DNA from 2 places in the Polaribacter sp. 11A2H genome. Region 2 is predicted to be linked to the other one. Evidence: riboswitches for the same ligand, from Rfam matches in the RefSeq annotation. Region 2 holds a riboswitch; the other holds the start of a gene.
The links. Region 2 has a riboswitch for cobalamin ahead of GQS58_RS08675 (TonB-dependent receptor plug domain-containing protein). Riboswitches for the same ligand answer to the same signal wherever they lie in the genome.
Positions count from the first base shown of each region.

Region 1: linked by a shared signal. The riboswitch ahead of GQS58_RS02090 (TonB-dependent receptor) and the one ahead of GQS58_RS08675 (TonB-dependent receptor plug domain-containing protein) in region 2 are both predicted to bind cobalamin.

Region 1 covers NZ_WTLD01000001.1:483,671-491,548, forward strand. The annotation lists gene GQS58_RS02075 (sirohydrochlorin chelatase) at 1-186, opposite strand, end outside; gene cobA (uroporphyrinogen-III C-methyltransferase) at 191-1,735, opposite strand; gene GQS58_RS02085 ((2Fe-2S) ferredoxin domain-containing protein) at 1,732-2,538, opposite strand; gene GQS58_RS02090 (TonB-dependent receptor) at 2,542-4,797, opposite strand; cobalamin riboswitch at 4,879-5,069, opposite strand; gene GQS58_RS02095 (AAA family ATPase) at 5,108-5,644, opposite strand; gene cbiB (adenosylcobinamide-phosphate synthase CbiB) at 5,646-6,578, opposite strand; gene GQS58_RS02105 (pyridoxal phosphate-dependent aminotransferase) at 6,569-7,576, opposite strand; gene GQS58_RS02110 (cobyric acid synthase) at 7,570-7,878, opposite strand, start outside.
Region 2 covers NZ_WTLD01000005.1:245,895-253,772, forward strand. The annotation lists gene cobT (nicotinate-nucleotide--dimethylbenzimidazole phosphoribosyltransferase) at 1-676, opposite strand, end outside; gene GQS58_RS08670 (bifunctional adenosylcobinamide kinase/adenosylcobinamide-phosphate guanylyltransferase) at 680-1,183, opposite strand; cobalamin riboswitch at 1,454-1,664, shown strand; gene GQS58_RS08675 (TonB-dependent receptor plug domain-containing protein) at 1,811-3,748, shown strand; gene GQS58_RS08680 (hypothetical protein) at 3,809-4,321, opposite strand; gene GQS58_RS08685 (DUF3307 domain-containing protein) at 4,325-5,044, opposite strand; gene GQS58_RS08690 (SatD family protein) at 5,046-5,660, opposite strand; gene GQS58_RS08695 (ATP-dependent helicase) at 5,900-7,878, shown strand, end outside.

The DNA of each region.
Region 1 (7,878 bases), on a different contig from region 2:
AATACCTTGCGCATACATGCGTTCTACGGCAGCTTCATACGTAGGATGATTAAATTCTAAAAACCCATAATCTACTTCATATTCATCTTGGTAGCGTTCTTTAAGAATGCTCACCAATCGTTTAAACGATTTTACGCCAGCTTCTCTTCTTGTACCGTGTCCGCATAATAAAATTCCTTCTTTCATCTTCTTAATTTATTGGGTTTGCACCTATTAAAAATACTACGGGCATTGGTAGTTTTTGTGTAATGATATCTTCTTCAATATTTTCTAATGTTGATGTTAGTAAGATTTCATTATCTCTAGAAACATTAGAAATAGCATTAATCGGGATGTTTGGATTGTTGCAAACGGCTATTAATTTCGGAATGATTTTATCTAAACTTTTAGAGCCCATATAAAGCGCCAAAGTATTACCAGCATTCAACATTTCTGCAATACCCTTTAATTGCGTTGTAGAATAATCTGCAGTGTGTGCTGTACAAATTAAAAAAGCATTAGAAAAACCTCTTTCTGTAACAGGTATACTCATTGCACTTGCCGCTGCTAAAGCTGCGGATATACCAGGGATAACTGTAAAAGGAAGTTGATGTTTCTTTAAAAAACGTACCTCTTCTGCAGCGCGACCGTAAATATATGGATCACCAGATTTTAGACGAATTACTTTGTTCCCCATTTCGCAATGTGTTTTTAGCAATTCGTTTATTTTATGCTGACGAGCTTGTGGATCTTCTTTATCGCCAAATTTTCTACCTACATAAATACGTGCTGCAGTTGTATTGATATCCATTATTTCTTCTGATATTAAATTATCATGTAAAATAACTTCAGCATTTTGTATGGCTTCAAAAGCTTTTAACGTTAATAAATTTTTATTACCAGGTCCTGCACCTACAATGCTTATTTCTGGCAATTTGTCTTTTGCAAAAATCAATTCTGGATTTGCAAACTGATATTCGAAATTTAAGATTGATTTCGATTTAGAATTATCAACAATTTTAAAATCTTGTGCAGTATCTTCTCCAAAAATAGGAGCAGGCAAGTTTAATTGTATGGCAGCGTTTTTATAATATTCCTTTCTTTTAGGATGCACATCTGCACAACCATTTATAATTTCGCCAAAACAATCTTGTTCTAAAATAGTTTCAATTAAACCAATACTATCTTTTAAATGAATGAGGTTTACCGGAACGTTTGGGTTTTTTAATTGCTTTTTGTTGGCAAGAAATCTTCCGGGATGACGTTTTGGACCAATTAATCCTGCCAAACGTAAAATAGTTAGGTTGCTTCCAAAATGTTGTTTTAATAATTCTTCTGCTTTTATCAACCCAATACCAGATGCTTTTTCTGGCACACAATGTATTGTTTCGTCTATAAGGCTATTTGTATTTTGATACACAGAAGTAGAACTTACAAAAATTACCTTTGTAGTTGCGGCAGTATTTTTTATAATTTGCGCTATCTGAAGCGGATGTATGGTCTCAATATTATCAATCCGCTTTGGCGGAAAATTGATGATTAAAGTTGAGGTTTCATGGATAAAAGATGCCCAATCACCAATAATTTTATCAGCTTCAACTTTTATTCTATCTGATTGAAACGCATATTTAGACAATGGTTTTAAACGACCAAGTGTTGTGGTACTACCATTTACGGAGTAGCCACTTTTTTGAAGTTGTAAAGCCAATGGTAATCCCAACCAACCTAAACCTAATATAGAGATGTTCTTATTCATAGTGATATTAAATCTTGACTCGCGTTTTGTAACTGAATTTTAGTACAATATTTCCAAGCCAAATTATCTATAGAATCAAAGTTAATGATTCCTATAACTTCTCCAAACTTATTTTTAAAACGGATACCTGTTTGGTTTATTTTTTTTTGATAAAAATACTCTGTACTAGAAATTTTTGATTTTTGTAATTCCTTATCTTCTTTTGGTACACCAGCAATGGTTAGTGGTATACAATCGGTTGCTGTTTCTAATTCTAACGTGTATGTTTTAGCATAATTTGCGGCAGTTATTTCTGTAAACGGCATTGCTTTTAGATGTGCCATTTTAAGTGTTACACCTTTGGGGTTTTCTAATAAGTATAAGAATAAAGGATACAAATATTGATCGGAGCTAAAGCCTTTTGTTATAAAACATTCCCCTAATTCTTTGTCGTCTTTTAATTCGAAAGGTTTGGGTTTAAATGGCGCTATTTCTCTATTAGATTTTAGCGCATCCCATTCCTTTTTATATAATAAATTAGCTTCAACGGGTAAGTTTTTATCAATATGACTTTTTACAATAGGAATAATTTTATCAGCAGTTAGTTCTTTGTACCAATATTCACCTGGATTTACAATACAAGTAGGTGCGTCTTCACATCTTCCATTACATCTGGTTTTAATAGTATGTACAGTATCCCAAAGATCATTATTACGTAAATAAGCTCTTGCAGCTCTTACTACTTTTTCTGATCCTGCTTTTTGGCAAGAGCCTCCGTCGCAGAATAAAAAAGTATGTGTTGTATTGGCTATATTTTTACCCATAATTTAAAAGAAATAAGTTAGATTTAATTTAGCTAAAAACGGAGTTCCTGGTGTAAAATGAATATCATCTACAGGCGCTAATTCTCCTTGTAATTGTGACGAGTCGTAAAAAACAGCTTCTCTCCAACTAGTGTCAAATAAGTTTTCAATAGAAATTCCTATTGTATATTTAGAAGTTGTATAATTAACAACAGCATCTACAATAAAATAATCTTGTGCTATTATAGATGCGTCTTCGGTTAAAGGACGTTCTCCTAAGTAGCGATAACGTAGCGATGCTTTAATTCCGTTTTGTAAACGTAAAGTAGCACCACCAGTAGTGGTAAAACGAGGCGCACTCGGAATTTTATTATCCCCTTTAGGGGCATCTAATAAAGTACCGTAACTATAATTTAAATCTGTATCTAGCCAAAAGTAGGGCAGCGGTTGGTATCTAAAAGAAGCCTCACTACCTAAACGTTTAGATCTTCCTTTGTTTTCGAACTCGAAACCATCAGACACAAATACAAATTCGGCATCACTTTGTAAATAATATGAAGTTAAATTACCTATAAAATTATCACCTATTTTAAATTCAGTCCCTAAGTCATACCCAATTGCTTTTGGCAAAGGATTTATACTCTTGTTTTTTACTGCGGCATTTGCATAATTAGAATGAAAACCAGTGCTTGCTTTTGCATAAAATTGAAGATCTTCTGTAGCGTCGTAAAACAGACTTAGTTTAGGGCTTAGTTTAAAAGCGGTTGTACTTCCTTGTTGCGGAGTTGGTATAATTTCTGTTACATTAAAGTCGAAATAATCTGCTCTTAACCCCGCTAAAACCGTTAATTTATTAGTAATTTGTATTCTTTCTTTAATAAATGCAGCGTAATTGGTTTCTTTAATTTTAAACCTATTTACATTTTCTAATAATTCTCTGCCAATAGTATGATTTAAACCAATGTAATTGTGATTATGTTTTGCAGACCAACCAAAGGTTGTGGTACTATTAGGTATTTCTAAAATGTTGTTTATGGCTATATTTCCTTTATAAGCAAAGACATCTCTGTTTTCTTGTTGATGAATCATATCTCCATGAACAGGATCGTTTTGAAAGAATGAAAAATTAGAAAACAAATTGTAGGTATTAGATACATAATACAACTGATTAATAAGCGTTGTATTGTTAGATAATGTAGAATTTAACTGTGCATTTACGTGTATTCTTTTAGTATCGCCACCTTCTTTATCATCAATAGCACCATATTTAGTTATAAGCCCGCTTTTTACAGCACGTAAAGGAATTTGTCCAGAAGCATTCCAATCACTATGAAAAGTAGAAAGAGAGGTTTTTAATTGATGTTTATCCGATAGGGAAATACTATATTTAGTAAAAGTATTTAAACGCCTAAGTTTTTGATTACTTTCAAAAAAACTGTTATTGTAAGTCCCTTCAATTGCTATATAAGCACTTTCATCATTTTTAGTTAAAAAATTCTTTTGATCTATAAGAGAAACCATTGCCAGAGCTCTTGTAAAATCATATTGACCATATTCTAGTTTTACAAAATTGCGATGTAGTTTGTCTTTGGTTGTAAATTTTGCAGCACCAGAAACAGCAAAGTTACCTAAAGAAGTTTCATGTGGTCCTTTGTAGTAATCTGCATTCTGAACCGTTTCTGGAATTAAAAAATGTAAATCGGCATACCCTTGTCCGTGTGCATGCGAACTTAAATTAATTCCAATATCATCTACCAAAACAGCAAAGTCAGTTCCATGATCATTATCAAAACCTCTAAGAAAAATTTGTTCTGCTTTTCCGCCACCTGCATGTTGGGCTATAAATAAACCAGGAACCGTTTTTAGAAAATCTTGCGAACTACTAATAGGTATTAATTGCAATGATATTTTAGAAACCTTATGAACACCTAGTTTTTTTTCGTCTTTAGAACTGATAATAATTTCAGAAAGTTCTGTAGTTTCTCTATCTAAAACAATAGCTAAATTGTTGGTTCCTTTTTTTAAGGTAATTGTCTTTTCTATATAGCCTTCTAACAAAAATGTTAGATTTATAGGTGCTTTTACAGCCGTAATAGAAAAGTTTCCTCTTTCATCAGTTGTTGTTAATACTGTTTTTCCGCTTGTTAAAATACGAACTTGAGAGATTGCTAACTGTGTTTCTGCATCAGTTATTTTACCTTTAATGGCCTTTTTTTGTGAGAATATGGGCAATGAAAAACACATAGCCCATACGCTGCATAAAATCAATTTTTTGTACATTTAAAAATGATGTTAAGCAGGTAAGGAAAGAAAATATGAAATAAACATAATTTTCTAACTCTTTACCCGAGAGTTAATATTATAAATTATTATCATAGTGGCAGGTCTCCTGACTCAACTTTATATTCATTTACCTTCCCATAGTCTTACTACAGTGGTTTACTTAATGAGTACTTTATAAGTTTTACAGTTGCGGGAACAGTCTTGGATTTACACCAAATTCCCTTTTAATCTTTACGAAAACGTAAAAAACCATTTGATGCAGCGAAGGTAGTACTTTTTAAATGAGTTAACTAATAGTAAAAACGGATTAATTAACGATTTTTTTGATAAAATCTAAACGTTTAGAAATAGTTGTTTTAGGTAGACTTTTAATTGAAAACCCTAAATTAGTATAAGTTTCTACCAATAAATTATGTAGCTTTTTAGCATCTTCGAAAGATTGAAGACGTTGTGGATCTTCGGTATAAATTTCTTGCCAAGGCGGAAGCATAAAAACAGTAATGTGATAATGTTTTTTATAATTAAAATTTAAAAATTTAGAACAAATAGGATGTTTTTTTAATTTTAAATAAGCAATATTATCTGCTAAACCACGATCTACAAAAGTAATTTTATTGCTTTTTATATTTAATTCTGCTGTTATTTTTTGATAGACTAAATTGGTAAACCCAACAACATCTTGCCAAGGAGTCTTGTTTCCTTTTTGCTCTTGCTGAGAAGTAATTAATTTTCTAGAAACTTCTTCAAAGCAATTAAAGCCATCTGTACGAAGGCTATCTATCAAGGTCGTTTTTCCAGTACCAGGAGCACCTGTAATAATATATTTTTTTTGAAGCTTAGACATTTTAAAACAGTAATAAAATTGCAATACTTAAAAGACAAAATAAGATACTTACAGCATAATTAATTCGACTAGCAATTTTAATTTCTTCGTGTTTAATTATACGGTTGTTACTACCAATAAAAGGTTTTTTAAGTAATTTTCCGTGATAATAATTAGGCCCTCCAAACTGACAATCTAAAATATAAGCTAATGCAGCTTCTGGGTAACCAGCATTCGGACTACTATGTTTTTTACCTTCTTTAAAAACAAAAGAAATTCCGTTTACTTTTAATTGAACAAGTAACATTAATATAGCTGTAATTCTAGCCGGAATATAATTGGCAACATCATCTAATTTAGCCGCAAACTTACCAAAAGAGATATAACGATCGTTTTTATAACCAATCATAGAATCTAAAGTGTTTATCATTTTATAAGCCATTACCCCAGGAATCCCCAAAATTAAAAAGTAAAAAAGAGGTGCAATCACTCCGTCACTTAAGTTTTCTGACATGGTTTCTAAAGTAGCAACTCTAATTTGTTGTTCGCTTAAATTATTAGTTTCTCTACCTACAATCCAAGATAAACGTTTTCGTCCGGCTTCTAAACCTTCATTTTTGAGCGTATTAAAAACGGCATATCCTTCTTTTATCAATGTTTTGTTGGCAAGACAATAAAACAACATTATTATTGAAAACAAAATAGAAAGAATAGGGAAGTTGTACGCATTTAATAAACGAATAGTTAGGTAAGGAAATACAAAAGAAATACCAACCAATAGAATAGTTAATAGCGCACCTTTAAAGACTTTAGAAGCGCCTTTGTTTAATTTTTTTTCACCAAAAGAAATACTATTTCCGTAACCAACAATAAGGTGCGGTAATTTTTTAGGATCTCCAAAAATAGCATCTAAAGCAAAGGCAATTATTAAAATGTATATTGAGGTTACATCCATTTTTTTAAAGCTTCAATTAATATATTATTCGCTTTTTTGCTTTGAGTAGAAAGTCGAATATATTCTCCTTCTAAACCATTAAAATTAGTAGCATCTCTAATTAGAATTTGATGTTCTGTACTTAAATATTCTTTAAGTTTTTTTGCTGATGTATGCAGTAATTCAACTAAAAAATAAGAAGTAGTACTATCGCAAACTTTTACGCCTTCTATTGCGGTAAGTTGCTTTTTAAATAAGGCTGTTTCTTCTAATAACTCTGTACTATTAAATTGAAGCGTTTTGTAATTGTTAAAAATATATTCCCCTGCTTTTATTGCTAATAAATTTACACTCCAAGGCATTTTTAAAGCTAAGAGTTGTGTAATGTTTTCCGCATTAGAAACTACGTAACCAAGACGTAAACCAGGAATTGTAAATGTTTTGGTTAAAGAACGAACTACTATTAAATTGATGTATTTCTCTGTTAATGAAACAATAGATTCAACACTGTTTGTAAACTCAATATATGCTTCATCAATAATAAAAGTAGTATTTGGTTTTTGTTGAAAAAGAAGTTCTAATTCGCTTTTAGAAAAAATAGCTCCCGTAGGATTGTTTGGGTTGCATATAAAAATTAAGTCGGCATTTGTTTTATGTATTTCTGTTCTAGAAATTAACTCGTATTTTAATTTAAATATTTTACAAGCATCTTCATATTCAGAAAAAGTTGGTGCAATAATTGCTGCCTTTTTATCAGAAAAAAACTGAGCGATAAGATAAAAAGCTTCGGTTGCTCCGTTGGTAAATAAAAACTGTTCGTTTTTAAGGTTGAACTTTTTAGCAGCAAGAATATTCAATTCGTTTGCAGCAGGAGAAGGATAACTTTGTATTAAAGGAACGTGCTTTGAAACTTCATTAAGTAGCATTTCTGGACACCCTTTATAATATACGTTTGAGCTAAAATTATGTTTAATTTCTCCATCAATTAAATGAAGATCATCTCCGTGGCCGTTTAACATTCTTGTGCACTATTTTTTAGAATTGCTTCCATATCTAAGTTTTCATCAATCCAATCTGCTAATTTATCAAATTGTTGGGCTTTAAACTCCTTGTAGTTTATGGCTGTTGCGTCAGGGAATTTTAAATGTAGTAATTCGGTAACAACGTTTTGATTATCAAAAATACCATGAAGGTATGTCCCCCAACTTTTATTGCCATCAAAATAGCCTTCTTCTTTACCGTTTATAATATTTAAATGGTTGTTTTTTGGAACGGTAGTTTCTCCCATATGAATCTCATAACCAATACAAACCTCTTTAAA
Region 2 (7,878 bases):
AATGTATTGTTAATGAATGTTTATCGTATACTTGTCTTAAAACAATCTTTTTTTGTTGAAGACCTTGATCATTTAAACCTGTTCCTTTCCCCACACAATTCTCAATGTTAACGGCTGTAAAATAACTCATTAAAAGTGCTGCGGAAGAAGTGTTTCCAATCCCCATTTCTCCAAAACCAATGGTATTACAGTTCTCTTTAAATAGAGTGTTTACAATTTCTTTTCCTTTTTCTAGCGCAGTATTACATTCTGTAATTGTCATCGCTTTTTCAGTAGAAAAATCTTTGGTTCCTTTTGCTATTTTAGTAGATATTAATTGATTATTTGGGGTGAAATCTGCATTTACACCAGCATCAACAATTTTTAAATTGATATTGTTTTGTTTACAAAAAACATTAATTGCAGCACCTCCGTTTAAGAAATTTAGCACCATTTGTTGCGTTACTTCTTGCGGATATGGACTTACCTTTTTTGTTTTTGTAATTCCATGATCTGCAGCAAAAACAACAATTGTTGGTGTTGTAATTTTAGGTGTTAATGTGTTTTGTATGCTACCAATTTTAATAGCAATATCTTCTAACATACCTAAAGCTCCGATAGGTTTTGTTTTAAAATCTATCTTTTTTTGAAGAGTATTTATTATTTCTTTAGAAAGAGGTGTAATTTTTGAAATCATGTTTTATTTTAATTTTAAGGGCAATCCAGAAACCATAAAAGTTGCTTTATCTGCTTTTTTTGCAATAAATTGATTCATCCAGCCTTGTAGTTCTGTAAATTTTCTTCCAGATTCTGTAGTTGCATGTAATCCCATACCAATTTCATTAGAAATAATGATAATAGTAGCATCAATTTCTACTAGTTTTTCTATTTCTTGTTTGGCTAATTTTAAAGATTCTTCTACATCATATTTAGTGTCAACATAAAAGTTTGTTAACCATAATGTTACGCAGTCTACCACTACAGTAGATTTATCAACAATAACAGCACTAATATTTTTTTCTTCCTCAATGGTTGTCCAGCGTTTGTCTCTATCAGAAATGTGCCTTTCTACTCTTGTTTTAAAACCTTCATCCCAAATTCTAGAAGTTGCCAAATAAAAGGGGTTTTTAGAAATTTCTTCAGCTATTTTTTGGGCGTAACTACTTTTACCAGATCGTTCTCCGCCAGAAATATAATGAATCATAATTTAAAAATATATAAAGACAAAGGTTGTAAACATTTTTTTAAAAAGGAAAGAATATCTTAAATAGTATTTAAATTGCTTTTCTTTTATGATTTATACCTAAAGTTATCGAGAATTTTTAAAGCAGTTATTTTATAAAGATTTAAGAAATGTGGACGTTATATAAATAGAATATTTTCTTAAATTGATTTTCTGAGAATACTTAGAATTTTGGAATGAATTAAGCTGAAAATTTATTAATTATTAGATTCTAGTAATTAGAAATAATCTACATTTGTGAAGAATTTAGGTTTTGTTTTTTTGAGAACAAATTAAAAGGGAATTCGGTTTAACACCGAAGCTGTTCCCGCAACTGTAAGTTATTAAGCTTGTAATTATCTTTAAGTCACTGTTTAATTATTGAAAATATATTCAGTATAAAAATGGGAAGACAAATTACAAGACGCAAGCCAGGATACCTGCCTAGATTTGATACATTTTAACAATTAAAACTTTCGGGATAAAGGTTTATGTACTAATTCTATTTTGTACACAAATTTACCTGATTTATTTAGATTCCTTGTTTAACAAGGAGTAATCATTATTGTTTTCTTGTAAAAGAAGAAGACTTAAATTAAATCATTAAAAATGAAAAAACAATTATTAATTGTTGGTGTTTTGGCATGTAGTTTTGCTAGCACAAATCTTTTTGCACAGCAAAAAGAAAAAGTAGAGGCTTTAGACGAAGTTGTTGTTACAGCTACAAAATTTAATCTAAAAAAAGAGAATACTGGTAAGGTAATTCAGAAAATTACTCAAAAAGAATTGCAACAAAATGCTGGTAAAAATGTTATTGAAATCCTAAATAATGTTGTTGGTATTGATGTTAGAGGTGTAAATTCTAATGCATCAGAACCAAGAAGTATTAATATTAGAGGAGGAAGAAATAGGCAAGTTTTAGTTTTAATTGATGGTGTGCCAGTTACAGATCAATCTGCAATTAATCAACAATTCGATTTACGTTTATTAGCCGTTAGTCAAATAGAGTCTATTGAAATTTTAAAAGGAGCATCATCTACATTATACGGTTCTGGAGCAGCTACTGCAGTTATTAATGTTGTTTTAAAGAAAGCATCAGAAGATAATATTTCTGGTTCTTTTGAAACAAGTATTGGTACAAATAATACTGCAAATGTTAAAGGAAGCGGATTATCTGATAACAACCAAAACGTAAGTTTAAACGGTACTTTAGGGAAACTTAATTTCTTAGGTTCTTTTAGTATTACTGGAACAGACGGAATGTCTGCTGCAAAAAGTAAAACAAATGCTGTTTATGAAAATGATAGTTTTTATAGCAAAAATGCGTTGTTAAAATTAGGTTATGCAGTAAATGATAAGTTTTCTATAGAGACTTTCTTAAATTATGATGTTTTTGATTATGATTTTGATGCAGGGGCTTTTTCTGATAGTGATGTAAATACTGGAGATCAAGAGCAGTTTAGAGTTGGTGTAAAACCAAAATACACTTATAATAAAGGAGAAGTTTACTTATTAGCTTCTGCAAATGTGGTAGAAAGAAATTTAGAGCAATTCAATTCTTTTGCGGGTACTTTAGACAACTACGAATTTGTTGGTAGAAGTGTAAATTTAGATTTAGTAAATAGATATGATTTTAAAGACGGTAAAATTCAATTAATTACAGGTTTAAATTACCAAATACATAGTAATAATTCGGTAACTCCTTTTGCAGAAATTAAAAAAGGAATTGCAAATTTTAATACTGTAGATCCTTATGCAAGTGTAGTGTATATAACAGATTTTGGTTTAAGTGCCAATGTAGGTGGACGATTAAATATTCATAATGTATATGGTAATCATGCTGTTTATGATGGAAACCTTGCATACTCAGTTTTAAAAAATGAAAATGCTTCTTTAAAATTATTAACTTCTTATAGTACAGCATTTATTACACCAAGTTTGTATCAATTGTATGATGGTTTTTCTGGTAATTTAGATTTAAAACCAGAATCTAATGAAACTTTTGAAGCTGGTTTTGATGTAAATTATAAAGATTGGCTTCAGTTTGATGCTGTTTATTTTAATAGAAAAGAAGAAGATGCAATTATTTATGATAATGCTACTTTTAAATACGGTAATGGTTCTTCAGATGCTAGTGGTTTTGAAATAAATACGAATATTACACCTCTTAGTTTTTTAACTGTTAATGCTTCTTATACGTATGTTGATAAAGATAATACAGAAGATTTTAACGATTATATTCCTGCAAATAAATTTGTAGCAGGTTTAGATTTGGATGTCTTAAAAAATACATTCTTCAATATTACTTATAAAAATGTAGGTGATAGAAGTATTTTTGATAGATATGGTTCTTTTGGAACTGCAGGGGAAGATGTTACTTTAACAAGTTACCAAGTATTAGATTTTGCGGCTAATTATAAATTATTAGAAGACACTGTAACTTTATTTGGTGGAGTTACAAATATTTTAGACGAAGATTACGATGATATTTTAGGGTTTTCTACACGTGGTAGAAACTTTAAATTAGGAGTAAGGCTTCAGTTTTAAAAAGGGGAATTTGCTATTTCTGAAAGAAGAAAAAGACCATCTGTTTAGATGGTCTTTTTTTTATAACAGTTTTTTTACTTCATTTTTAATAAAACCAATAGCAGTATCCGTTGGCGGTAATGTTTTAGAGTAATCGATAATCACCTTTTCCCGCAGTTCATTGGCAGTTTCTGCCGTTTCTGCAACTTGTCTTAATTTATTAATAATGGTATTTTTTGTAGCCACAACTGCTGTCCAAGTATCGTCTGTAATATACATTTGCTGCACTAAATTATGTTCAAACTCTTGGTCTATATTTGCAATCAACAATTGTAAATAATCTTGCGTATCCTCTGTAATTGGTTTAATTCTCACCAACATTTTAACAGGATTAATACGCTCACAAAACAACAACATTCTTTCGTAAGCTTGTAGTTTTATAGGTAAAGCTTCTTTTTTTCTTTGAGATAATAACGCTGTTTTTTCATCAGAATTTAGCTTTATTATCAATCTATTAAATATATAATAAGCAACGAAACTGGTAACAGTAGCGGGTAGAATATATGCAATGCTTTCTATTAGTTTATCTTCCATAAATTAGATGAATTTTAAAGTGTACAAATATAATACTCCTAAAAAGATAGCAATACCAAAACTTAATAAAGTACCAATTAAAATATATTCCGTTAATTTTCTGTCTTTAGATGATGTTAAATCTCCAAATCTAAAAACAGATTTTGCTGCTAGTAGAAAGCCGATTGCTTCCCAATGATTGGTAATTACAAACGTAAATACAAATAAACGTTCTAGAATACCAATATAACGACCTGCTTTTTCGAGAGAATCATCATTTTCTTTTTTACTTTCAGGATTCCATTGTGTAATTATTATTTTAATGATAATTGCGGAAACAAAAATAACCAACAGTAAAAAGATAATTAATAATAAGATTTGATCTGTTATTAAGTTTTCAGTTGATAAAGAAAAATCAACATAAAAAGAAGTTGCAAACACTAATACACTAAGATGCAAAACTTGATCTATAAAAAACCAAATTCGTTTTGTTTTCTTTTTTTGGAGATAGAGTTTTAAAAGATCTATACCATAATGAGATATTATAACTAACAGAAAAGCGAGCCAATATTCTTGTAATTTAAGTTGAAGGACTAGTAATAATAAAATAGTATGAATTCCTATATGGAAGTATAATTTTATCGACTTTACTTTCTTTTCTTCTTTGTCTTTTACCCATTTTTCTGGCTGAAAAACAAAATCACCTAAAATATGAGTTAACAAAAGTTTTAAAAATAAGAGCATTTTATAAATGTATTTTTTGATTGATAATTTTTCTAAAACGCTTTTCTAGTTTCATAATAGGTTCAAATCCAGCACGTTTTTGGCGTTCACTAACACGTCCTTGTGTAATTCCTAAAAGGGCAGCAATTTCGTTTTGCGTACTATTTTCCGATTCTAAGGATATTTTAAATACTTCTGCAGAGTTTTTTGTCCAAGAATCCATGGTTAATAAGGCTAAATCGAAAGCGATATTTAACTCTGTATCAACTTCTTGCCAAGGTGTTTTAATCGCAATAGTTTGCTTCTTTAAGTAAGTGTCAAATGCATAGCCAGAATTTACAAAAGCTTCTCCGTTAGAAGCTGTAACCTCTGGAGCATTAAATTCTTTTTCTCCAATTCCAATTCCAATTCTAACATCTATATCTACCGTCGATTTTAAATGAGATTTTAACTTTAAAGCTGCATAAAATGCCTTTTCAGAGTTTTCTATTTCTAATTGAAAACTATCTCCTCTGTAAATCTGCCAATATTTTGGAGAATCACCAAAAGTCTTCAATGCTTCTTTTAGAGTTTCTAACCAAAAATTGTCATCTTTCTTTCTAGAATTGATGATGTCGCCTGTTAAAATACTAGTCATTTGTGAATCTTAATTTTTAGCTAATATATCATTTATTTAACTAAAAGTCAATATTATCTGCCTGTAAGCAGATATTTTAAATTATCTGTCTATAGGCAGATAATTGTATTTATCTGCTCTAGGGCAGATATCGTTGTAATTTGTTATGTATAAATTGTGAATAAATAGTATTCATCTTCTTTTCTATACACGAATAGTTTGGTTAATTTCACGCTTTCAAATTCTTTCAAAATAAACTATTGAGCACATATTTAGATTCTTTAAACGAAGCACAGAGACAAGCTGTCTTACAAAAAGATGGACCCATGATTATTATTGCGGGTGCGGGTTCTGGTAAAACACGTGTATTAACCTACAGAATTGCCCATTTAATGAAGCAAGGTGTAGATTCTTTCAACATTTTATCACTTACATTTACCAACAAGGCAGCTAAAGAAATGAAGGCAAGAATTGCCGGAGTTGTAGGTAACAGTGAGTCTAGAAATCTGTGGATGGGAACTTTTCACTCCGTTTTTGCTAGAATTTTACGTACCGAGGCAGACAAATTAGGTTTTCCAACCAATTTTACAATTTACGATTCTCAAGATTCTGTTCGTTTAATATCGGCAATTATAAAAGAGAAGAATTTAAATAGGGAACAATACAAGCCAAAACAGATTTTAGGTAGAATTTCTTCCTTTAAAAACAGTTTAATTACGGTTAAAGCGTATTTTAATAATGCAGATTTACAAGAAGCAGACTTACATGCAAGTAGGCCAGAAGTTGGTAATATTTATAGAACCTATGTAGATAGATGTTTTAAAGCTGGGGCAATGGATTTTGATGACTTGTTGTTAAGAACCAATGAGTTATTAGCGCGTTTTCCAGAAGTATTAGCTAAATACCAAGACCGTTTTAGATATATAATGGTAGATGAGTATCAAGATACAAATCACTCTCAATATATTATTGTAAGAGCTTTGGCAGACAAATTTGGTAATATTTGTGTGGTTGGAGACGATTCTCAGAGTATCTATAGTTTTAGGGGAGCAAATATTCAGAATATCTTAAATTTTCAGAAAGATTATCCGGATGTAAAAACTTTTAAACTTGAGCAAAATTACCGTTCTACAAGTAATATTGTAAACGCTGCAAATTCTGTAATCGAAAAAAATAAAACAAAATTAGATAAAGAAGTTTGGACCTCAAATGATCCTGGAGACGCTATAAATGTAATGCGTACCATTTCCGATGGGGAAGAAGGACGTTTTGTAGCTCAATCCATTTGGGAAAACCAAATGAATCATCAATTAACTCCAGATGATTTTTGTGTTTTATATAGAACAAACTCGCAATCTAGAGCTATTGAAGATGCCTTGCGTAAAAAAGGAATTGAGTATACCATTTACGGAGGAATGTCTTTTTATCAAAGAAAAGAAATTAAAGATATTTTATCTTATTTACGTATTTTAATCAACCCAAATGATGAAGAAGCGTTAAAAAGAATTATCAATTATCCTGCTCGTGGTATTGGTGCAACAACCATAGATCGATTAATAATAGCTGCAAATCATTATAAAAAATCAATTTTCGATATTATAAAATATATTGATAAAATAGATTTAAAAATTAATGCAGGAACTAAAAATAAGCTTCGTAATTTTATGACGATGATGCAGAGTTTGCAAGTAGAATCGCAAACAAAAAATGCATTTGAAATTGCAGAAACCGTTGTAAAAAAGACGCTATTAATAAAAGATTTAGAAAAAGACGGAACGCCAGAAGCAGTTAGTAAAGTAGAAAACGTTCAAGAACTTTTAAACGGAATTAAGGACTTTATTACTGATAAAATTGAAGAAGGTGGCGATACCTCTTTAACTACCTTTTTAGAAGATGTTGCTTTGGCTACAGATTTTGACGCTAAAAAAGAAGAAGACAAACCATCTGTTTCTTTAATGACCATTCACCAATCTAAAGGATTGGAGTATATGTACGTATACATTGTTGGTTTAGAAGAAAACTTATTTCCTTCTGCAATGAGTATGAATACTCGAAGTGAACTAGAAGAGGAGCGAAGGTTATTTTACGTTGCTATAACAAGGGCAGAAAAAGTGGCCTATTTAAGTTATGCGCAAACCCGTTATAGATGGGGGAAATTGGTAGATGCAGAACCAAGTAGATTTTTAGAGGAAATAGATGATCAATATCTAAATTACATTACACCAAAAAGTACAAACCC